One region of the Rhizobacter fulvus genome, then DNA from elsewhere that is predicted to be linked to it. Evidence: predicted binding sites of a transcription regulator. Region 1 holds the regulator's gene; the other holds the start of a gene.
The links. The regulator LexA, encoded in region 1, represses DNA repair genes until DNA is damaged. The targets are predictions, from matches to a motif close to ACTGTATNNNNATACAGT.

Region 1 (11,590 bases):
GGCCGCCGCCCAGGAGCGCGACTACCGGCTCCAGGGCGCCGGCACCGTGACGCCGATCACCGGCCGGACCTGTGGCCGCGTCGAGACCGCGGACGGCATGTTCCTGTTTCCGCCGGTGCAGGAGGAGTCCGCGCTGCAACGCGTCTTCGTGCCGCGCAGCGCCTACATCCGCAGCGAATTCGGCGCGTCGGCCGAGGAGATTGCTGCCCGCATGTGGATTTCGAGCCCGCACGAGCTGCTCGCGGCGATCGAACGCCAGCAGCGCATGCCGATCCTGCCGCTCGGCCATTCGCTGCTCGAACTCGGGCTCCTGACCGAATCGCAGCTCGAGCGCGCGCTGGCACGCCAGTCGGCCGCGCGCGACGTGCCGCTCGGCGAGATGCTGGTCAAGGACGGCCTGATCTCGCGCGGCGACCTGCAGACGGCGCTCGCGCACAAGATGGGCTATCCGCTGGTCGACCTCGGTCGCTTCCCGATCGACCCGAAGGCGGCGGCCAAGCTGCCGCGACGCGTCGCGCTCGGCCTGCACATGGTCCCGCTGCTTCTGGTGAAGGACCAGCTCATCGTCGCCGTCGACAAGCCGGCGCGCGTGATGAAGCTCAAGGGCGTCAACGCGATCACGGGCGTGACCGTGACGCCTGTGCTCGCGTCGCGCATGCAGATCATGCTCGCGCAGGACCGCCAGAAGAACGACATCTGGTCCGGCCACGTCGCCGACAAGCTGCCGTTCTTCGCCAGCACCATCTGAGCCGCTCGTCCGGCCCGGCCCGGCGCGCGCCGCGCCAGCGTCAGAAGATCGAGTTGCTGTTCGGCAGCGTGCTGGCGAAGCCGTTCGAGCGCGAGGTCACCCGGTCATGCTGGCTTTGCGGCACCGTGGACGTGACCGCCCGCCGATGGGCCAGCAGCTCCTGCTGCGAGATCGGTCGCGTCTCGCCGAACAGCGAGGGCTTGAACGCGATCTCGCGCTCGCGGTCGTCGCTGGCCCACAGCAGCAGCGCGCGCGCCGACATCGGCTTGGCGAAAAGGTAGCCCTGCAGCTCGTCGCAGCCCATCTTGATCAGCAGGTCGCGCTGGCTCTCGGTCTCGACCCCCTCGGCAACGACCTTCAGGCCGAGCGCGTGCGCCAGGCGGATCACCGCATCGACGACGGCCCGTGCGTCGGCACCGGTCTCGATGTCCATCACGAAGCTGCGGTCGATCTTGAGTTCCTCGGCCGGCAGCTTGCGCAGGTAGCCCAGGCTCGAGTAGCCGGTCCCGAAATCGTCGATCGACAGGTGCACGCCGGCTTCGCCGAGGCGCTGGAAGGTGACCTGCGTGGCACGCGTGTCCTCCATCGCGACCGACTCGGTGATCTCGCAGGTCAGCAGCGACGGATCGATGCGGTGCCGTGCCAGCGCCGTCGTGATGCGCTCGACCAGGTCGTCCTGGCGCATCTGGAAGGCCGACAGGTTGATCGCGACGCGCATGCGCAGGCCCTTGTCGCGCCACGCCCGGGATTGCCGGCAGGCGTCCTCGATGACCCAGTTGCCGAGCGTGCCGATCAGGCCGAAGCGCTCGGCCACCGGGATGAACGTGGCGGGGCCGATCATCCCCTTGGTCGGGTGCTTCCAGCGCAACAGCGCCTCCGCCGCGGTGACCCGGCCGGACAGTGCATCCACTTTCGGCTGGTAGAACAGTTCGAGTTCGTTGTTCTCGAGCGCCAGGCGCAGGTCGCGCTGCAGGTCGAGCTGCTCGTGCGCATCGGCCTCCATGCTCGGCTCGAAGAAGCAGTAGCACGCGCCGCCCGAACGCTTGGCCGCGTACATCGCGGCATCGGCGCGCGCGATCAGCTTCGGCTGCGCGCCGCCGTCCGGATAGAAGACGATCCCGATGGAACACGAGATCACCACCTCGCGGCTGCCGATCGAATACGGCTCGCTCAAGGTCGCCAGCATGCGCGTGGCGACTTGCGCCGCGTTCTGCTCGTCGACCTCGCCTTCGAGCAGCATCAGGAATTCGTCGCCGCCGACGCGGGCCATCGTGTCCGCCGAGCGCGAGATCCGCCGCAGCCGGTCGCCCACCTGGCGCAGCACCGCATCGCCGCTGCTGTGGCCGAAGGAATCGTTGATCGGCTTGAAGCCGTCGAGATCGATGAACAGCACCGCGAGCCGCTCCCGGGCCTGGTCGGCGCGGCCGACCGCGGCCACGAGCTTGTCCTCGAACACGAGCCGGTTCGGCAAGCCCGTGAGCGCGTCGTGGTACGCGATCTTCTGCAGGTCGGAGTTCGCCTGGCGCAGCGAACGTTCAAGGCCGTCGGCCCGCTCGGCGAGGTGGCGCTCGATGCGTGACATGAAGCGCACCACCGACAGCGACACCGCGGCCGCGATGCCGGCAAGCCAGCCGGCATGCGGGCTCGGCAATCCGGGCATGGTGTCGGGTGCGCCGAACGAGACGTCGTCGCCCACCACGAGCCACAGGAAGGCGGCGAATGCGACCCCTGCGGCAGGCCCGGCCCAGCGCGCGCGGCGCTCGGACCATCGCAGCAGGCCTTCGCTGGCCAGCAGGTACGCGACCAGCGTCAGGCTCGCGCCGATCAAGGTCAGGTCGAGCGGCCAGCTCTGCGACCACAGCGGCGCCCAGGCGTTGACAGGCTGCAGCGACACCAGCATCAGGCTGCTCGACACCAGCACCCCGAGCGCGAGTCCGGCGCTGATGCGCAGCCAGCTGCGCCAGCCGGGCAGCGCGATCGAGACCGCGGCGAAGACACCGAACGCGGTGCCGACGCTCACCAGCCAGGACGCGAGCAGCAGTGCGCCGTCGTGGGACAGGTCGAGCGCCCCATGGCGCGCCAGCAAGGTCATCAGCAACGCCGCCGACAGGCTGGTGCCCCATGCCGCCGCGCCACCCAGCAGCCAGCCCCAGGGGCTGGCGTGGCGCTTGGTGCGGGCGCGCCGCACCAGGTCGAGCGCGACGAAGGGGAGGTACAGGCACAGCGCCATGACCCCCGCATACAACGCGCTGCGCATCCAGTCGTCGTCCATCGAACATCCTCTCCGACAACGTCGCTGCGGGGCGACGAACCCGTGGTGGCGGAACCGAGCGCGGACGCTCAGACCGGTGATCCGGCTTTATCGACGGGCGGTCCGTCGACTTGATGGAAATGTTTCCCGACTGCAAAGAGACCGGGGGATTGCGCGGCTAAAGTATCGCCAGCGCCAACCGATAGGCAGTGAACCATGCAAGACCTCACCGCATTGCTGTTCGCCATCCTCGCCATCGCCGTGACGGCCATCGCGTCGCGCTGGTGGTATCGCCGCGAGCGGCTGCGGCTCGAGAGCAAGCTTGGCCGCGTCAACGCGGACCGTGACGTGTTGCACGAACAGGTCAAGAAGGCCCGCGAGCAGGTCGCGCAGCTTCAGAAGGAACTGTCCGCCCGGCGCCAGGCCGCCACGGCCCTGACCAAGGCCGCACCGGCCGCGGCGGTCCATGCCCCGATGCCGACCGGTCCCGCGGCGAATGCGCTTGCAGGCGGGCTGCTGTTCGAAGCGCCGCAACTCGCGGCACATGGCTTCGCCGACACGCAACCGTTCAGCGAGAGCACCTTCCCGGGATTGCGCCCGCGCGCCTGATCACCTGTCGCAGCACGCCGAAGGCGCCCTGACGATGCGCAAGCTGTTGCCGCTTTTCCGGTTCCCGCTGACCTTGCTGCGCGCGGCCGCGCCGGCGCCGCCCAGGGGCCCCAAGCCGCCCGAACTGATGACCGACTCCGACTGGGTGCGCCATCGCGCGCCCCGCCGCCACCGTGACGAGGTGCTGTCGGACGCCGCCGTGGCCTGGCTGGCGCGTCTGCCGGACGACTTCCGGCCCGACCTGTTGGCCGCGCGCTACCCGCGAATTGCCAACCGCATGGCGCTGCTGTGGCGCGATCCCGGCCTGATCGAGGAGTATCTCGACGACCTGCTGGTCGCACGGCGCCCGAATCGCCAGGGCTTCGCGCCCGAGGTGGCAAGCGATCTGCAGTCGCTGCAGGTCCTGAACGAGCACCGCCTCTACGGCGCCGGCGATCAGGACGACCGCGCGGCCTGAGCCGCCGCCGAAGCCGCCATCAGGCGCAGCATCAGTTCGATCCGCGCCTTCGTGGGCGTCAGCGCACCGGCAGACGGGAAGGCGGTGTCGCCCGAGTCGATGATCCGCCCGTCGAGGCAACGCGTGCTGCGCCAAACCGACACGCCGGCGTCCTGGGCTGCTGCCAGCGCCCGCTCGAGGCGCTCGTGCACGCTGCCGTTGCCGGTGGCCGCGACGACGATGCCGCGCGTGCCGGCGGCACACAGCGCGGCAACGATCTCGCCGCTCGCGCCGGCATGGCTGGTCACGATCTCGACCGCCGGCCACGCCCCCGCATCGGCGGGCAGCTGTGCCGCGCCGACCAGCGCCGGCTCGCATGGCCACTCGCGAAACCGCCCCAGGACGCCCTCCTCCACCACGCCCAGCGGCCCCGCATCGCCCGACGCGAACGCGTCGAGCCGGTAGGGATGCACTTTGCGCACGTCGGCGGCGGCGTGCAGCCGACCCGCCAGCAGCGCCGTCACGCCGCGGGCGCCGGGGGTGCGCGCCACCGTGACCGCGTCGAGCAGGTTTTGCGGGCCGTCCGCTTGCAGCGCCGTTGCGGGCCGCATCGCCGCGGCCAGCACGATCGGCCGCGCCGGTGCCAGCGTGCGCTGCAGGAACCAGGCGGTCTCCTCGAGCGTGTCGGTGCCGTGGGTGATGACGATGCCCGCCACCTCGGGCCGCGCGAGGTGGTGTGCGCAGCGCAGCGCCAGCGCATGCCAGACCGCGTGCGTCATGTCCTTGCTGTCGAGTTGCGCGATCTGCTCGGCCTCGATCGGTGCGCCGGCCAGTGCCGGGACCGCTGCCAGCAGCTGCGCGACACCCCGCTGTGCGGCCACGTAGCCGACGTTGTCCGTCGCCTCACTCGCGGCGCCGGCGATGGTGCCTCCGGTCCCGAGCACCACGACGATCGACGATACGTTTTGCATTTTTGCGCCAGCTGGATGAAAATACAGGTACTGGATGGATCGTCAGCACCGCTCAGCCGTGCCGACGGCGCATCCGCTTTCAAGGACGCCCAGTGTACGAACCGCCCAAGCTCACCGATCGCCAGCAGCAGATCCTCGACCTCGTGCAGAGCGCGATCGAGCGCACCGGCGCCCCGCCGACTCGCGCCGAGATCGCCAGCGAGCTCGGCTTCAAATCGGCCAACGCGGCCGAAGAACACCTGCAGGCGCTGGCGCGCAAGGGCGTGATCGAGCTGGTCGGCGGCACGTCGCGCGGCATCCGGCTTCGCTCCGAGACGCTGCGTCAGCTCAACCAGCAGCGCGGCAAGCAGTTCGCGCTGCCGCTGCCGAGCCTGGCGCAGCTCACGCTGCCGCTGGTCGGCCGCGTCGCCGCCGGCAGCCCGATCCTCGCGCACGAACACGTCGACCAGACCTACCTGATGGAGGCCAGCGTGTTTCCGCGCCGGCCCGATTACCTGCTGAAGGTCCGCGGCATGAGCATGCGCGACGCCGGCATCATCGACGGCGACCTGCTCGCCGTGCAGCGCGCCAAGGACGCCAAGAACGGCCAGATCGTCGTCGCCCGGCTGGGTGACGAGGTCACTGTCAAGCGCTTTCGTCGCACGCGCAACAGCATCGAGCTGATCCCCGAGAACCCCGATTTCCAGACCATCGTCGTGCCCACCGGCGGCGCCGATGCGGGCGAGATGCAATTCGAGCTCGAGGGCCTGGCGGTCGGGTTGATCCGCAACAACATGATGCTGTGAGATGCCGGCAGCGACCGTGATCAAGTCACCCAAGGCGGCCAGCGCCGCCGAGTGCGCGACGCTGGAGCAACTGCCCAACATCGGGCCGTCGCTCGCGGCCGACCTGCGCTCGATCGGCATCGGCCGGCCGGCCGACCTGCGCGGTCAGGACGCCTACGCGCTCTACCGCAAGCTGTGCACGGCGTCCGGGGAGCGCCAGGATCCGTGCGTGCTCGACACCTTCATGGCCGCCGTCGATTTCATGAACGGGGCCGCCGCCGCGCCCTGGTGGCGCTACACGCCACAGCGCAAGGCGCAGTTCGGGCAACTCTGACAGTTCAGCCCTTCGGCGCACCCAGGAAGTCCATCTTCCCGATTTCGACGCCGTTGTGACGCAGCAGCGCGTACGCCGTCGTCGCGTGGAAGAAGAAATTCGGCAATGCGAAGTGCTTCAGGTACGCCTCGCCCTTCATGACGATCGGGCCGGTGCGGCGCGGCAGCGTCACGTCCTTCTCTTCGGTGCCGTCGATGCTGTCGGCGGGCACCGACTTGACGAACTCGATCGTCGCGGCGATGCGGGCGCGCAGGTCGGCCAGGGTCTGCTCGCTGTCGTCGAACTTCGGCGCGTCGACGCCGGCCAGGCGGGCCATCAGGAACTTGGCGGTATCGCAGCAGATCTGCACCTGGGTCGTGAACGGCAGCATGTCGGGGGCCAGACGCGCCGCCAGCAGGACCGCGGGGTCGAACTTCTTCGCGGTCGCGTGGGCCTCGGCCTTGTCGAGCCAGGCCGACAGATTCGTGAGCATCGTGACGAAGATCGGCGCGCTGGCCGAGTGCATGGTGATCGACATGGGTCTGTCTCCAGGGTCGTGGACAAGGGAGCGGGGATGCTACAGGCCTTCTTGCGGCCGTGCACAATCGGGTCCGACACAGGCACCGACGGACCCTCCCGACCTCGTGAACATCATCATCCTCGACGACTACCAGGACGCGGTGCGCAAACTCAAGTGCGCGAGCGTGATGGAGCAGCTGAACGCCAAGGTCTTCACCAACACCGTGAAGGGCATCGGCCAGCTCTCCGTGCGATTGCGCGATGCGGACGTGCTGGTGCTGATCCGCGAGCGAACCCAGTTCCCGAAGCAGCTGCTCGAAAAGCTGCCCAAGCTGAAGCTGATTTCGCAGACCGGCAAGGTCGGCTCGCACATCGACGTGGAGACCTGCACGCGCATGGGCATCGCGGTGGCCGAGGGCGTCGGCTCGCCGGTCGCGCCGGCCGAGCTGACCTGGGCGCTGATCATGGCGGCGATGCGCCGCCTGCCGCAGTACATCGGCAACCTGAAACACGGCGCGTGGCAACAGTCGGGGCTGAAGGCGGCGTCGATGCCGCCGAACTTCGGCCTCGGCATGGTGCTCAAGGGCAAGACGCTGGGCATCTGGGGCTACGGCAAGATCGGCCAGATGGTGGCCGGCTACGGCCGCGCCTTCGGCATGCACATCACGGTGTGGGGCAGCGAGTCGGCGCGCGAGCGCGCCACGCGCGACGGCCATGTCGCGGCGCCGAGCTGCGAGGCTTTCTTCGAGGCCTGCGACGTGCTGACGCTGCACCTGCGGCTGCATGACAGCACGCGCGGCGTCGTCAAGCTCGACGCGCTGTCGCGCATGAAGCCGACCGCACTGCTCGTCAACACCTCGCGCGCCGAGCTGATCGAGGAAGGCGCGCTGGTCTCGGCGCTGAACCGCGGCCGCCCGGGCATGGCGGCGGTCGACGTGTTCGAGAGCGAGCCGATCCTGCAGGGCCACCCGCTGCTGCGGCTCGAGAACGCAGTGTGCACGCCGCACATCGGCTATGTCGAACAGGACAGCTACGAGATGTACTTCAAGGCCGCGTTCGACAACGTCGTCAACTTCATCAACGGCACGCCGACGAACATCCTCAACCCCGAGGCGCTGAAAGTGATGCGCTGATGCCGGAGTCGTCGCAGCCTGCGGCAGGGGTCCACGCCAGCTTGCGCTGGGCACTGATGTTCGGCAACTTCGTGATCGGCTGCGGCGTGATGTCGGTGGCCGGCACGCTCAACGACATCGCGCGCTCGCTGGACGTGTCGGTCACGCTCGCGGGCCAGCTGATCGCGATCGCCGCGGCCACGATGGCGTTCGGCGCCCCGCTGCTGGCGGGCTGGGTCGCGGCCTTCGATCGTCGCCGGCTGCTCGCACTCGCGCTGGTGTGGTACGGCGCGGGTCATGCGCTGAGCGCGCTGATGCCGAGCTACGCAGCCCTGTGGCCGGTGCGCGCCGTCACGATGCTGGCCGCGGCGGTGTTCACGCCGCAGGCCGCCGCAGCGATCGGGTACATGGCCGCGCCGCATGAACGCGGCCGGGCGATCACCTTCATCTTCCTCGGCTGGTCGGTCGCCTCGGTCGCGGGGCTGCCGATGTCGGCCTGGATCGGCGAGACCTTCGGCTGGGAGGTGGCGTTCGCGACCGTCGCGGCGCTGTCGATCGTCGCGGCCGCCTGGGTCTTCGCGGTGATGCCCGACGGCGTGCGCCCGGCCGCCCTGTCGATGCGCGCCTGGAAGGACGTCTTCACCAGCCCTGTCCTGATGGCGATGGTGCTGGTCACCGCGCTCTCGGGCGCCGGGCAGTTCACGCTGTTCTCGTACTTCGCGCCTTACTACAAGCACCAGCTCGGCGCGAGCACCGAGCAGATCACGATGCTGTTGATGTGGTTCGGCGCGTTCGGGCTGGTCGGCAATGTGGTGCTGACGCGGGTGATCGATCGGGTCGGGCCGAACGTGGCGGTGGCGGTGGCGCTGTCGCTGATCGCCGTCTCGCTGCTGCTGTGGCCGTTCGGCAGCACGCTGGTCGGCACCGCGGTGATCCTGATCCCGTGGGCGCTGGGCTGCTTCTCGTCGAACTCGACCCAGCAGGCGCGCCTGGGCATGGCGGCGCCGGCGCTGGCTCCCGCGCTGATGGCGCTGAACACGTCGGCGATCTACCTGGGTCAGGCCGTCGGCGCGTCGAGCGGCGGCTGGCTGATCTCGCATGGCGGTTATGCGCCGTTGAACTGGTGCGGTCTGGCCTGGTTGCTCGCGGCGATCGGGTTGAGCCTGTGGGCCGGCAGCCGCAAGGTGGCGTTCGCATGACACCGGCCACGGGCGCGCTGCAGGACGGCACCGACGTTGCGGTGCCGCAGTCGCTCGGCGAGTTGTTCCTTGCGTTCAACCGGCTCGCGCTGCAGGGTTTCGGGGGCGTGCTGCCGGTGGCGCAGCGCGAGCTGGTCGAGCGCCGCAACTGGTTGACCAAGGACCAGTTCGTCGAGATGCTCGCGATCAGCCAGGTGCTGCCGGGCCCGAACGTCGTCAACCTGGCACTGATGTTCGGTGACCGCAGCTTCGGCACACGCGGTGCGATGGCTGCGCTCGGTGGGATGCTGCTGGCCCCGATGGTCATCGTGCTGGCGCTGACGGCGCTCTACGTGCGCTTCGACCAGTACCCGATGGTGACCGGCGCGCTGCGCGGCATGGGCGCGGTCGCGGCGGGGCTGATCCTGTCCACAGGGCTGAAGCTGCTCGGCACGCTGCGCCGCAACGCGATGGGATTGCCGATCTGCCTGGGCTTCGGCGCGCTCACGCTGATCGGCACCGCGTGGCTGCGGATTCCGCTGGTGTGGGTCATCGCCGGGCTCGGCTCGGTCGCGATCGTCGTCGCGTGGTGGCGGCTGAAGGCGGCGCGATGAAGCTCGACGCGACCGACCTGTTCGGCCTGTTCACCCATTTCCTGATCCTGAGCCTGCTCGCGGTCGGCGGCGCGATCACGACAGTGCCCGACATGCACCGCTACATCGTCGTCGAGCACCACTGGCTGACGGACGCCCAATTCACCGCGTCGATCGCGATCGCGCAAGCAGCGCCCGGACCGAACGTGTTGTTCGTCGCCGTGCTCGGTTGGAACGTGGCCGGGCCGCTGGGCACGCTGGCGACGATGACCGGCATCCTGGTGCCGTCGACGCTGCTGTCGTTGTGGGCGACGCGCTGGGGCGCGCAGCGGCGCGAGACGCGCTTCGTGCGCGCCTTCACCGCCGGGCTGACGCCGCTGACGCTGGGCCTGCTGCTCGCGACCGGCTGGGTGCTCGCCGAACCGTACCTGCGCGACCCGGCGCACCGCTGGGGCGCGCTCGCGCTGATCGTCGTCAGCATCGCCGTGATGCTGCGCACCAAGCTCAGCCCGATGTGGCTGGTCGCGCTCGGCACCGTGTCCGGCGCACTCGGCCTCGTTTGAGGCCGGCGATCCTTCAGCCGAGCGCGCGCTCGACCACGCCGGGCAATGCGCGCAGATCGTCCACCACCGCACTCGGCAGCTCCGACCAGTCGCTGGACGCGTTCGCCTCGTGCGTCGACGCGACCAGCACGTCGGCCCCGCCGTCGGCCGCTGCGCTGACCATCAGGCTCAACGGCATGGCCGGCCGCGAATCGGCCTCGTTCATCACCACCAGCGTGCCGCCGATCGACGAGGCCAGAACCAGCACCGGCGGCGCGCCGGCCACCCGCGCCAGGACCGACAGCCCGCGGTCGCGCGCCGCCAGCTCGATGCGCTGAAGCGTTTCGCTCACATCGTAGCGACTGTGGCGCAGCAGGCGCAGCCCATGGCTGCGTTCCGACTCGGAAGCGCCGCGCAGCGGAATCATCGCGGCCATCACGACGGCCAGGCTGCCGGTCATCCACAGGCGGAACGGGCGAGGCAGGATGATGTTCTTCATGCGGACAGCCTAGGGGCCGCTTGTGACGGCCGCAAGACATGTCGCGTCAAGATTGGTAAAAGTTCAACCCGCGGGTCGACCGCGGGGCGTCACTTGGTGCCGAAGATCTTGTCGCCCGCGTCGCCCAGGCCGGGGATGATGTAACCGATCTCGTTCAGGTGGCTGTCGATCGACGCGGTCCAGCAGCGCACATCCGGGTGCGCCTTGTCGAGTGCGGCCACGCCCTCGGGCGCGGCGACCAGCACCAGCGCGCGGATGTCCTTGCAGCCGCGCTGCTTCAGCAGATCGACGGTCGCGATCATCGACCCGGCGGTCGCGAGCATCGGGTCGATGATCAGCGCGGTGCGTTCGTCCAGCTTGCCGACAAACTTCTCGAAGTAGTTCTCGGGCTGCAGGGTCTCGTGGTTGCGGCTGAGGCCGACGACGCTGACCTTGGCGCTCGGGATCATGTCGAGCACGCCGTCGAGCATGCCCAGGCCGGCGCGCAGGATGGGCACCACCGTCACCTTCTTGCCGCTGATCCGCTCGATCTCGGCCGGGCCGCTCCAGCATGCGATCGTCGTCTTCTCGAGCGGGAAATCGGCGGTCGCCTCATACGCGAGCAAGCGCGCGAGCTCGTTCGTCAGCTCGCGAAACTTCTTGGTGGAGATGCCGTTCTCGCGCAGCAGGCCGACCTTGTGCTTGACCAGCGGATGCTTGACGTCGATCACCGGCATGGATGCTTCTCCTTCAGGGCTTCTTGAGGCGCTGGCGCACCGCTTCGTACAGACACACGCCGCTGGCGACCGACACGTTCAGGCTCTCGACCGCGCCGGCCATCGGCAGACGGACCAGCTCGTCGCAGGTCTTGCCGGTGAGCTGGCGCATGCCGCTGCCTTCGGCGCCGAGCACCAGCGCGGCCGGGCCGGTCAGGTCGAGGTCGTAGAGCGAGCGCTGCGCGTCGTCCGACGTGCCGATGATGCGGATGTCGCGCTCCTTCAGCTCATTCAAGGTGCGTGCCAGGTTGGTGACCATGAAGTACGGCACCGTGTCGGCCGCGCCGCTCGCGACCTTCG
Region 2 (11,590 bases), 4.3 Mb from region 1:
GTTCATGCGCGGGTCGGCGAGCAGCCGCTGCATGAAGTCGTCGGTCAGCTTGACGAGGCCGGACTGGCCGCCGAGTTGGCGGTACAGCGTGTCGTCGAGCTGGGGCTGCGCGAAAGCCGAGCCGGCGGCCAGCACGGCGACGAGGAGGGTGAGCTTGAAGGCGTTCATCGGAGAAGCGTCAGTACGCGAGTTGGACGGACAGGTAGCCGCCGGTCTGGCGTTCGTGGCCGACGATGTTGCCGAGGTCCACATACGCAGCGGTGATCGAGAGGTGCTTGCTCGGCGCCCACGCGACGAACACATCCTTCCACGCGTGTTCACGGAACGCGGCACCGGCGAAGCCGAGGTTGTCCGGCTTGGCGCGGACCTCGGCACCGACCGCCAGCGTCCTGTGCAGCAGGTAGGCGACCGAGATCTCGGGTTTGAAGCGGTAGCCACGTCGGTCGGTCGCGCCGAAGCCGAGCAGACCGTTCTGGTTCGCCTTCGTCGCACGCAAGGTGCCGTTGACGAGAATCCCCTGCGCGAGGAACAGCTTGGTCGCGCTGAGGTACAGGTCGACCCCGTCGCGTTTCGCGCCGACCGAGTCGAGCACGCCGCCGACCGCGTCGCCCGGGTTCAGACGCTTGAACTCCGCGCCCACCGCGATCTGCGGCATCCAGGTGTCGCTGTCGAGCACCGCCTCACCGGCCAGCTTGATCTTGACGCCGACGATGTCGACCCTCAGGGTGGTGTCGGGGACGACGACGCCCGCATCGAACGCCTGGCGCGCGAGCGAGAGCTCGACCCGGTCCCTGAAGCCGAAGGCGGCGCCGTACGTTGTCAACCCGTAATCCTGGGTCTTGGCGCGGGTGACGAATGCGGTGGCGCCGGTCTCGCCGCTCGTGGCGTAGCTGCCGATCACGGCCCACGGCGTGAGACCCCCGCCGGCCGCGCCGTCGATGCTCGAGACCCCGCCGGTCAGCAGCAATTTGCCGCGGCCATCGCCGGGGGGGAAGGTTTGCGACTGGGCCGCTGTGGCGACCATCAACGAAAAAGCGAGCGCGACGACGCGCGGGGAGGTTGATCGTGACTGCATGCCCGTCACGATAGACAAACCTGTCGCTCTTGATCGGGCGTAATGCGCGGCGTTTGGTGGTCAAACAGCAGCCGTTGTCACGCCGGCGGCGGCGCGTCGAACAGCGGCAGGCCGAGGCCGGCGCCGGGTTCGCGCGCCGTGAACACGCTCGCGGCCGAGTCGCCGGTGTGCAGCGGCGCGACCAGGTCGGTCAGCGTGGCCAGCGCGCCGGCGCGCACGCCGAGCAGCCGCAGCCGGCGGCTCAGGTCGACCCGCTTCAGGCATTCGCCGGCGGCGCGGCGGATCGTCTTCGCGTCCATCGTGTGCGCGGGCAGGCTCAGGTCGCGGGTGACGATCCTGAAATCGTCGAAGCGCAGCTTGACGCCGATCGTGCGGCTTGCGTAGCCCTTGCGCGCCAGGTCGCCGGCGAGCTTCACGCACAGGTCGGTGAAGATCTCGCCGAGCACGGCGCGATCGCGCACCGCGTGCAGGTCGCGCTCGAACGTGGTTTCGCGGCTGATCGACTTGGGTTCGCTGAACGTGACGACCGGTCGCTCGTCGCGCCCGTGCGATGCGGCGTGCAGCCACGCACCGTAGCTGTTGCCGAAGTGCTCGACCAGCCAGGCCGGCTCGGCGGCGGCGATGTCGCCGACGGTGTGCAGCCCGAGCGCGGCGAGCTTCTCGCTCGCCTTCGGCCCGATGCCGTTGACCTTGCGCGCGGCGAGCGGCCAGATGCGGATGGGGATGTCGGCCTCGGCGAGCAGGGTCAGGCCGTTCGGCTTGTCCAGTTCGGAGGCGAGCTTGGACAGCAGCTTGTTCGGCGTCACCCCGATCGAGCAGGTCAGGCCACCGGTGGCGTCGGCCACCGCGTCCTTCAACTGCTGCGCGACCGCGCGGCCGGCGTCGCGCTGCGCGCCGGGCAGGTCGGTCAGGTCGATGTAGATCTCGTCGATGCCGCGGTCCTCGACGACCGGTGCGATGGCCCGCACCGCGGCCTTGAACAGGCGCGAGTAGTGCCGGTACTGGTCGAAGTCGACCGGCAGCAGCACCGCATCCGGCGCCAGCTTGGCCGCCTTCATCGTGCCCATCGCAGAGAACACGCCGAGCGCGCGCGCCTCGTAGGTGCTGGTGGTGATGACGCCGCGGCCGGTGTAGTCGCGCAACAGCGCGTACTCGCGGCTGCCGTCGGCCCGCAGCACCGGCTGATGCCGCCGCCCGCCGCCGATCACGACCGGCCGGCCGCGCAGATCCGGGTAGCGCAGCAGTTCGACCGACGCATAGAACGCGTCCATGTCGAGGTGGGCGATCAAGCGCTGCGGCGGCATGACGTGGCGGGCGGGGAGGGACGGTATGACACTGTGGTTGTATACAGTATCACGCCCTCCGCACGCCGGGCGCCAATTGTTCGCAATGCCGATGGCGTCCGGGGCGACGAACGTCGCTGGTCCCGCATACCCGAGCTGGCGCCGATGCCTGACTGAGCGCGGGTCTTCGCCGTGTGGAAGCCGGCGCTGCCACAATCGTCCGCGTCGTCAGGCGGGAGTCGCAAGTGCAGGGTGTGGAGATGGCGGACGTGGACACGGCGCACATGCGGCGCGCCGGGCGGGAGCTGCTCTCGCTTGCGCTGATGGACGCTCGCAACCACAGCCTGCGGTGGGCGGCGGCGTTCGAGGGCGCGGCGTGCGGCGCTGCACCGCTGCTGCAGGAGCTGGGGCGCCTCGGCTGGTTCCAGGAGTTCTGGTTGGCCCGCAACGTGCAGCGCCAGCGCGGCCCGCGCGGCGATGCGACGCGGCCGCGTCTTGCGTCGATTTTGCCCGGCGCCGATGCCATGTTCGAGACCGGCGCCGTGGCGCCGCTGCCCGATCTGCAGACGATCCGCCAGTACCTGGTGGACAGCCTGGAGATGACGCTCGAGCTGCTCGAGCACGCCGCGGAGGACGACGACGCGCTCTACTTCTACCGCCTTGCGCTGCTGCGCGAGGACGCGTGTGTCGAGCGCTTCGCCGTGCTGTCGCAGATGCTCGGGTTCGACACCGGTCTGCGCGCGCCGTTGACGACCCGGCCGGTGCGCCCGCCGCTGCTGTTCCCGGCGACCCGCTGGCGGCTCGGCAGCGCGCCGGGCGGCTTCGTGCCCGATCGCGAGCATTGGGCGCACGAGGTGGCGCTGGCGGAGTTCGAGATCGACGCGCAGGCGACCACCTGGGCCCAGTACGGCGAGTTCGTCGAGGACGGTGGCTACGACGATCGCCAATTCTGGAGCGATCCTGGCTGGGCGTGGGTGCAGGCGCAAGGGCGTCGCACACCGCGCTTCGTCGACCAGATGCGCCAGGGCGTGCTGCAACAGCGCTTCGGCAAGCTGGTGCGGGTGCCGCTCGCGCAGCCGGCCCTTCACGTGAGCTGGTTCGAGGCCGACGCCTGGTGCCGCTGGGCCGGCCGCCGGCTGCCGGGCGAGGCCGAGTGGGAAGCGGCTGCCGTTCAGGGCGCGAGCCGCGGCTTCCGCTGGGGCGAGGTGCGCGAGTGGACCGCCGGCACCTTGCGCCCCTACCCGGGACACGCCGGCACGTCGCCCGGACAGGACGACGACACGGCGCTCGTCGGCGTCGCGCGGGTGCTTCGCGGCGCGTCGTTCGCCACCCGCGGGCGCCTGCGGCACGAGCACGCGCGCGACGCGGCGTTGCCGACGCACGACGAGGGCTTCTGCGGCTTCCGCAGTTGTGCGGTTTGACGCGTTAGCGCTCGCCGTTCACTGCCTTCGCGGCTTGAGCCCTGACATACGCTGCCGAAAGCAGGTTCAGCCGCGGGCGCCATCCAGTTCCGGCGCGCCCGTCTCACTTCCGGTCTTCTCGTGTCCATGGGCTCCGCGCGCTTCTCTCACCTGTTCCGGCCCTCGCCCGAGTTCACCGAACGCAAATTCGCTGAGCACCTCGCGTACAGCAAGCTGATGTTCTGGGCCATGGCGCCGTACCTGGCGTGCATGTGGGCCTGGGATTTGACGCTCGACCCGGTTGGCGCCCCCGACGTGCTGTGGCACCGGCTCGCCTTGGGTCCGCTCGCGGCGGCGTGCGGCGCGACGATCGGCACGCCTCGGCTGCCGGTGCCCACGCGGGTGAGACTCATCTCGGTCTGCGTGACCCTGTCGATCGCGGTGTACTACCTGATCTGCGCCCGCCTGAACCAGGGATTCACGTTCGGCGTCGGCGCCTTCGTGTTCGTGCAGATGTGCGGCTTCCTGCTGTGGCCGGGCTTTCCGTTCGGGTGGGTGGTGCTTCTGCACGTGATCGGCGCCGCGGTGCCGCAACTGCTGGCGGTGCTGCTGGCGAACCCCGGGTTCCCGCACCCGCAGTACGCCGTGCTGGTCTGGCCGACGACCGTGCTGGCGCTGGCGGCGCACTGCATGATTCATTCGGACTACCTGACCAAGGAGGCCCTGCGGGATCGCCTGGTCGAGATGGCCACGCGCGACCCGCTCACCGGCGTGCTGAACCGCCGCACCTTCATGACCGAGGCGCTCGACCGCATCGCCCAGTGCGCCGGCCGCCGGCCCGGCATCTCGGTGCTGTTCATCGATGCGGATCACTTCAAGCAGATCAACGACCGGCACGGTCACGCGGTCGGCGACGCGGTGCTGGTGCAGCTGGGTGAGGTCATCCGCAGGCAGTTGCGCCGCTGGGACTTGTGTTGCCGCTGGGGCGGCGAGGAGTTCGTCGTGCTGCTGTGCGAGCCGGACGAAACGCGCGCCGTGCTGGTCGCGCAGCGCATCCTGCGGGCGATCCGCCAGGCGAGCCTGCCGGTCGAAGGCGGGCCGCCGGTCACGTTCACCGCCAGCATCGGCCTGGCGCGCGCCGAGGCGGCCGCGCTGCGGCTCGAGGTGCTGATCGACAAGGCGGACCAGGCGATGTACGCCGCCAAGACGCTGGGCCGCAACCGCGTGGCGGTCGCTGCCGCGTAGAGCCACCTGCCGAGTCCTAGGGAAACCCCGCGCTGTGCGTCGGGGCGGTGTGCTCGAACAATGCCTCAAGCGCCCTTCGAGCGTGAAGCATTCCCCCGCGATCCCCCACAGGAGACTCACCGTGAGCGTTCCCATTTCATTGACCGTCAACGGCCAGGCCGTCAACGTCGACGTCGACCCGCGAACCCTGCTGGTGCAGCTGCTCCGCGAGAACCTGCAACTGACCGGCACGCACGTCGGCTGCGACACCGCCCAGTGCGGCGCTTGCACCGTGCACATGAACGGCCGGGCGGTCAAGTCCTGCTCGATGCTGGCGGCGCAGGCCCAGGGCGCGACGATCACGACGATCGAGGGATTGGCCCAGAACGGAACAATGCACCCGATGCAGGAGGCCTTCCGCGAGTGCCACGGGCTGCAATGCGGCTTCTGCACGCCGGGCATGGTGATGTCCGCGGTGCAACTGCTGGCCGACAACCCCAAGGCCACCGAGGCCGAGATCCGCGAGGGCCTGGACGGCAACATCTGCCGCTGCACCGGCTACCAGAACATCGTCAAGTCGATCCAGTTCTGCCAGTCTGGCGCCAAAGCCAGCCTGGCCGCCTGAGGAGAACACCATGACCGACATGTCCGTTCCCCCCATGAGCCCCATCGGCCAATCGGTGAAGCGCCGCGAGGACGCGCGCTTCCTGACCGGCGCCGGCCAGTACACCGACGACGTCGTGATGCACGGCCAGACCTACGCCGCGTTCCTGCGCTCGCCGCACGCGCACGCGCGCATCAAGTCGATCAACCTCGACGCCGCCAAGAAGGCGCCCGGCGTGGTGCGCATCTTCACCGGCCAGGACCTGGCCGACGCCAAGGTCGGCGGCCTGCCGTGCGGCTGGCTGATCCACAGCAAGGACGGCGCGCCGATGAAGGAGCCGCCGCACCCGGTGCTGGCGCAGGGCAAGGTGCGCCATGTCGGCGACCAGGTCGCGATGGTCGTCGCCGAGACGCTGCTGCAGGCGAAGGACGCCTGCGAGCTGATCGAGGTCGACTACGAGGAACTGCCCGCCGTCATCGACATCACCAAGGCCGAGGGCCATGCCGGTTCGGTGCACGACGACGTGCCGAACAACGTCTGCTACGACTGGGGCCACGGCAGCAAGGAGGCGGTCGACGCCGCGTTCGCGACGGCCGCGCATGTCAGCACGCTGGACATCGTCAACAACCGGCTGATCCCGAACGCGATGGAGCCGCGTGCCGCGAACGCGAGCTACACCAAGCACGACGAGAGCTACACGCTGTACGTCGCGAACCAGAACCCGCACGTCGAGCGGCTGCTGATGTGCGCCTTCGTTCTCGGCCTGCCCGAATCGAAGGTGCGGGTGATCGCGCCCGACGTGGGCGGCGGCTTCGGCTCGAAGATCTTCCTGTACGCCGAGGAGACCGCGCTGGTCTGGGCCAGCAAGCATGTCGGCCGGCCGATCAAGTGGACGTCCGACCGAAGCGAGGCCTTCCTGACCGACGCGCACGGCCGCGACCACGTCACCAAGGTCGAGCTGGCGATGGACGCGAAGGGCATGTTCCTCGCGCTGCGGGTGAAGACGATCGCGAACATGGGCGCCTACCTGTCGACCTTCGCGTCGAGCGTGCCGACCATCCTGTACGCGACGCTGCTCGCCGGCCAGTACAAGACGCCTGCCATCTATGCCGAAGTGAAGGCGGTGTTCACCAACACCGCGCCGGTCGACGCCTACCGGGGCGCGGGCCGTCCCGAGGCCACCTATGTCGTCGAGCGCATCGTCGAGCAGGCGGCGCGCGACATGCAGATGGACCCGGCCGCGATCCGGCGCCAGAACTTCATCACCGAGTTCCCGTATGCCACGCCGGTGGGCCTGACCTACGACACCGGCGACTATGAAGCGCACCTGGCCAAGGCGATCGAGATGGCCGATGTGGCGGGTTACCCGGCGCGCAAGGCCGCGTCCGAGGCCAAGGGCAAGAAGCGCGGCCTCGGCTACAGCTGCTACATCGAGGCTTGCGGCCTGGCGCCGTCCAACATCGCCGGCGCGCTCGGGGCGCGCGCCGGCCTGTTCGAGGCCGGCGAGGTGCGCGTGCACCCGACCGGTACGGTCACGGTGTTCACCGGCTCGCACAGCCACGGCCAGGGCCACGAGACCACGTTCGCGCAGGTCGTCGCGGCCAAGCTCGGCATTCCGGTCGAGAACGTCGAGATCGTCCACGGCGACACCGGCCGCGTGCCGTTCGGCATGGGCACCTACGGCAGCCGCTCGCTGAGCGTCGGTGGCACGGCGATCGTCAAGGCGGTCGACAAGATCATCGCCAAGGGCAAGAAGATCGCCGCCCACCTGCTCGAGGCGGCCGACACCGACATCGAGTTCGAGAACGGCGTGTTCAAGGTGGCGGGTACCGACAAGTCGGTGCCGTTCGGCAGCGTGTCGCTCACCGCCTACGTGCCGCACAACTACCCGCTCGACAAGCTCGAGCCGGGCCTGAACGAGAACGCGTTCTACGACCCGACCAACTTCACCTACCCGTCGGGCACCTACATCTGCGAAGTCGAGGTCGACCCCGAGACCGGCAAGGTGCAGATCGAGCAGTTCGTCGCGGTCGACGACTTCGGCAACCTCGTCAATCCGATGATCGTCGCCGGCCAGGTGCAGGGCGGCGTGGCGCAGGGCCTGGGGCAGGCGATGATGGAAGGCTGCGCGTACGACAACGAGTCGGGCCAGCTGCTGACCGGCTCGTACATGGACTACGCGATGCCGCGCGCCAGCGACATCCCCGGCGTCAAGCTGAGCAACACCGTCACGCCGTGCACCCACAACCCGCTGGGCGTGAAGGGCTGCGGCGAGGCCGGCGCGATCGGTTCGCCACCGGCCTACATCAACGCGCTGACCGACGCGCTCGGCGTGCGCGAGATCGCGATGCCGGCCACAGTGGAGCGCGTCTGGCGCGCCGCCAACAACGTCGCCTGACCGCACAGAAAACGGAGACCACTCACATGTATGCATTCGACTACAAGCGCCCGGCCAGCCTGAACGACGCCAAGGCCGCGCTCGGCAGCGACGCGCGCTACCTCGCCGGCGGCCAGAGCCTGATCCAGGCGATGAAGCTGCGGCTGTCGCAGAGCGAGACCCTGGTCGACCTGGGCGCGATCCCGGATCTGAAGACGATCAGGATGGACGGCGCCAACCTCGTGATCGGCGCAATGGCCACGCACGCGTCGGTCGCGTCGAATGCCGATGTCAGGAAGGCGTGCCCGGCCCTGGCCGAGCTCGCCGGCGGCATCGGCGACCCGATGGTGCGCAACATGGGCACCATCGGAGGCTCGATCGCCAACGCCGACCCGGCGGCCTGCTACCCGGCCGGCGTGATGGCGCTGAACGCCACGATCCACACCAACCAGCGCACCATCCCGGCCGATTCGTTCTTCACCGGCCTGTACGAGACCGCGCTGCAGCCCGGCGAGATGATCACCGCGGTGAGCTTTCCGCCGGCGCAGAAGGCCGCCTACGTGAAGTACCGGCAGCCGGCGTCGCGCTTCGCGCTGGTCGGCGTGTTCGTCGCTCAGACCGCGGGCGGCGTGCGCGTCGGCGTGACCGGCGCGAAGGGCCATGCGTTCCGCGCGACGGAGATCGAGACGGCGCTCGCGAAGAGCTTCACGCCCGAGGCCGCCAAGGCCGTGAAGATGCCGACCACCGACATCAACAGCGACATGCACGGCAGCGCCGAGTACCGCGCCGCGATGATCAGCGTGATGGCGTCCCGGGCGGTGGCGGCGGCGCTGGCTCGATGACGCGCCCTGCATGACGACGGCGCTGACGCTGCCGGATTCGGTCGATGCGGTCATCGCGCTGCTGGCCACGGAGAACTACGTCTGTGACCGGCGGCTCGCGACCGCGCTGTTCCTCGGCCTGAAGCTCAAGCGCCCGCTGTTCCTCGAAGGCGAGCCGGGCGTCGGCAAGACCGAGCTCGCGAAGACGCTGGCGGCGGCGCTCAACACTGCGTTGCTGCGCGTCCAGTGCTACGAGGGCCTGGACATCGCCCAGACGGCGTACGAGTGGAACATCGCGCGCCAGATGGTCGAGATCCGGATCGCCGAGGCGACCCACGCGCTCCATGACGACGCCGACCGCGAACGCCTGACCCACAGCCTGTATTCGCGCCAGATGCTGATCGAGCGCCCGCTGCTGCAGGCGCTGACGCAGCCGCGCTCGCCGGTGCTGCTGATCGACGAACTCGACCGAGCGGACGAACCCTTCGACGCCTTCCTGCTCGAGGTGCTGGCCGAGAACCAGATCACCATCCCCGAGTTCGGCACCGTCAAGGCCGATGCGCCGCCGATCACGATCATCACCAGCAACCGCACCCGCGAGATCCACGACGCGCTGAAGCGGCGCTGCCTGTACCACTGGGTCGATTTCCCGACGGTAGAGCGCGAGCTCGAGATTGTCCGTCTCAAGGCGCCGGGCGCGGCCGACCGGCTCTACCGCCAGGTCGTCGAGTTCGTGCAGCGCATGCGCAAGCTCGACCTGTTCAAGGCGCCGGGCGTGGCCGAGACGATCGACTGGACCAACGCACTGGTCGCGCTGAACGCGATCCGCCTCGACCCCGCCACCGTTCACGACACGCTCGGCGTGCTCCTGAAGTACCAGGACGACATCGTCAAGCTGCAGAGCGGCGACACGGCGAAGCTGCTGGATGAATTGCGGGCGCGGGCGCTTCTGGACGAGTAGCTGACCTCGAAGGCTATTTCCTGAGCACAACGGACACCAAGGCACCCTTGGTGTCCTTGGTGATCAGAAAGAAGCGTTCACCCAACACCAACCCATGATCGCCGAGAACATCGTCCACTTCGCCCGCATCCTGCGCACGGCCGGCATGCCGATCGGCCCGGATCGCGTGCTGGCCGCGATGACCGCCATCGAGCAGGTCGGGCTCGACCGGCGCGATGACGTGCACGCGGCGCTCAGCGCCGTGATGATCGACCGCCACGAGCAGCAGACGCTGTTCGACGCCGCGTTCGACGCGTTCTGGCGCGACCCGAAGCTGCTCGAACAACTGATGTACCTGCTGCTGCCCAAGATCAGCGGCCGCGGCGAGAAGCCGGTGCAGCCGCGCGCGAACCGCCTGGCCGAGGCGCTCGCCGCACCGAAGCCGAAGGAACCGCCCAACCCTGCGAACAACACCGCGCAGGAGGAGCTGACCTTCGACACCACGTTCACGTTCTCGGACCGCGAGCGCCTGCAACAAGCCGATTTCGAGAGCATGAGCGCGGCCGAGTTCGAGCTGGCGAAGAAGCTCGCCGAGCAGTTGCCGCTGCCGGTGCAGCCGATCCGCCGCCGCCGCCACGAGCGCGCGACCAGCCGGCTCGCCGGCGGCGCGCTCGACCTGCGCGCGACGCTGCTCGGCATGGCGCGCCAGCCGCATGCGCTGCTGCCGGCCTATACCCGGCCGCGCCGCGAGACGCCGGTGCTGGTCGTGCTTCTCGACATCTCCGGCTCGATGGAGCGCTACGCCCGCCTGCTGCTGCATTACGTGCACGGCTTGACGCGGCGCTACCTGAAGGTCCACACGCTGACCTTCGGCACCCGCCTGACCAACATCACCCGCAGCCTGAAGCACCGCGACCCGGACGTCGCGCTGATCGAGGCCGACCGCCAGGTGCACGACTGGAAGGGCGGGACCCGCATCGCGACCTGCCTGGACGAGTTCAACCGCGTCTGGGCGCGGCGCCTGCTCGGCGCCAACGCCGCGGTGCTGCTGATGACCGACGGGCTGGACCGCGACGAGCACGGCGACCTGGCCCGCGCCGCCGCGCAGCTGCGCCGCATGGCGCACCAGATCGTCTGGCTCAACCCGCTGCTGCGCTTCGACGGCTTCGAGCCGCGCGCCGCCGGCGTGCGCGCGCTGCTGCCGAACGTGGACCGGTTCCTGCCGGTCCACAATCTGGCCAGCCTGGCCGACCTGGGCAGGGCCTTGCGGGCACCGGCCGTCGCCCCCTCTTCACTTCTGGCATAACCGAGACACCATGGAACTCAACGGCGAACGAACCATCCCCGCCTCGGTCGACAAGACCTGGGCCGCGCTCAACGACCCGGAGGTGCTGAAGGCCTGCATCGCCGGCTGCGAGACGCTCGAGCGCACCGCGGAGGACAAGATGACCGCGGTGGTCGCGCTCAAGGTCGGCCCGGTCAGCGCCCGCTTCAAGGGCAACATCGCGATGACCAACATCGATGCGCCGAACGGCTACACGATCAACTTCGACGGGCAGGGCGGCGTGGCCGGCTTCGGCAAGGGCTCGGCCGACGTCGCGCTGACCGCGCAGGGCCCCGAGCAGACGCTGCTCAAGTACACCGCGCGGGCGACCGTCGGCGGCAAGATGGCGCAGATCGGTTCGCGCCTTATCGACGCCACCGCCGGCAAGATCACCGAGGACTTCTTCAAGGCCTTCGAGGCGCATCTGCAGGCGAGCGCGGCTCCGGCCGCGGGTGCCGAGGCGTTGCCGGTGCCGGTGGCCGCGCCCGAGTCCGACGGCAGCATCGCCAAGCTGTGGTGGCTGATCGGCGGCGTCGTCGTGC

Region 2: dinB (DNA polymerase IV) is a predicted target of LexA. The motif match lies at 2,410-2,427, and genes of this name have one in related genera.

The regions. Positions count from the first base shown of each region.
Region 1 is NZ_OZ224516.1:5,220,475-5,232,064, forward strand. Features, by position in the region: gene ACWH49_RS24705 (GspE/PulE/PilB domain-containing protein) at 1-748, shown strand, start outside; gene ACWH49_RS24710 (putative bifunctional diguanylate cyclase/phosphodiesterase) at 789-3,020, opposite strand; gene ACWH49_RS24715 (hypothetical protein) at 3,216-3,608, shown strand; gene ACWH49_RS24720 (hypothetical protein) at 3,643-4,065, shown strand; gene ACWH49_RS24725 (asparaginase) at 4,044-5,015, opposite strand; gene lexA (transcriptional repressor LexA) at 5,108-5,800, shown strand; gene ACWH49_RS24735 (helix-hairpin-helix domain-containing protein) at 5,802-6,113, shown strand; gene ACWH49_RS24740 (DUF1993 domain-containing protein) at 6,118-6,630, opposite strand; gene ACWH49_RS24745 (D-2-hydroxyacid dehydrogenase family protein) at 6,737-7,744, shown strand; gene ACWH49_RS24750 (MFS transporter) at 7,744-8,922, shown strand; gene ACWH49_RS24755 (chromate transporter) at 8,919-9,515, shown strand; gene ACWH49_RS24760 (chromate transporter) at 9,512-10,057, shown strand; gene ACWH49_RS24765 (hypothetical protein) at 10,071-10,535, opposite strand; gene upp (uracil phosphoribosyltransferase) at 10,625-11,251, opposite strand; gene rlmB (23S rRNA (guanosine(2251)-2'-O)-methyltransferase RlmB) at 11,265-11,590, opposite strand, start outside.
Region 2 is NZ_OZ224516.1:887,686-899,275, reverse strand. Features, by position in the region: gene ACWH49_RS04420 (group I truncated hemoglobin) at 1-168, opposite strand, end outside; gene ACWH49_RS04415 (DUF3034 family protein) at 179-1,075, opposite strand; gene dinB (DNA polymerase IV) at 1,153-2,379, opposite strand; gene ACWH49_RS04405 (SUMF1/EgtB/PvdO family nonheme iron enzyme) at 2,619-3,779, shown strand; gene ACWH49_RS04400 (GGDEF domain-containing protein) at 3,906-5,003, shown strand; gene ACWH49_RS04395 ((2Fe-2S)-binding protein) at 5,125-5,607, shown strand; gene ACWH49_RS04390 (xanthine dehydrogenase family protein molybdopterin-binding subunit) at 5,618-7,984, shown strand; gene ACWH49_RS04385 (FAD binding domain-containing protein) at 8,011-8,805, shown strand; gene ACWH49_RS04380 (AAA family ATPase) at 8,816-9,745, shown strand; gene ACWH49_RS04375 (vWA domain-containing protein) at 9,840-11,030, shown strand; gene ACWH49_RS04370 (CoxG family protein) at 11,041-11,590, shown strand, end outside.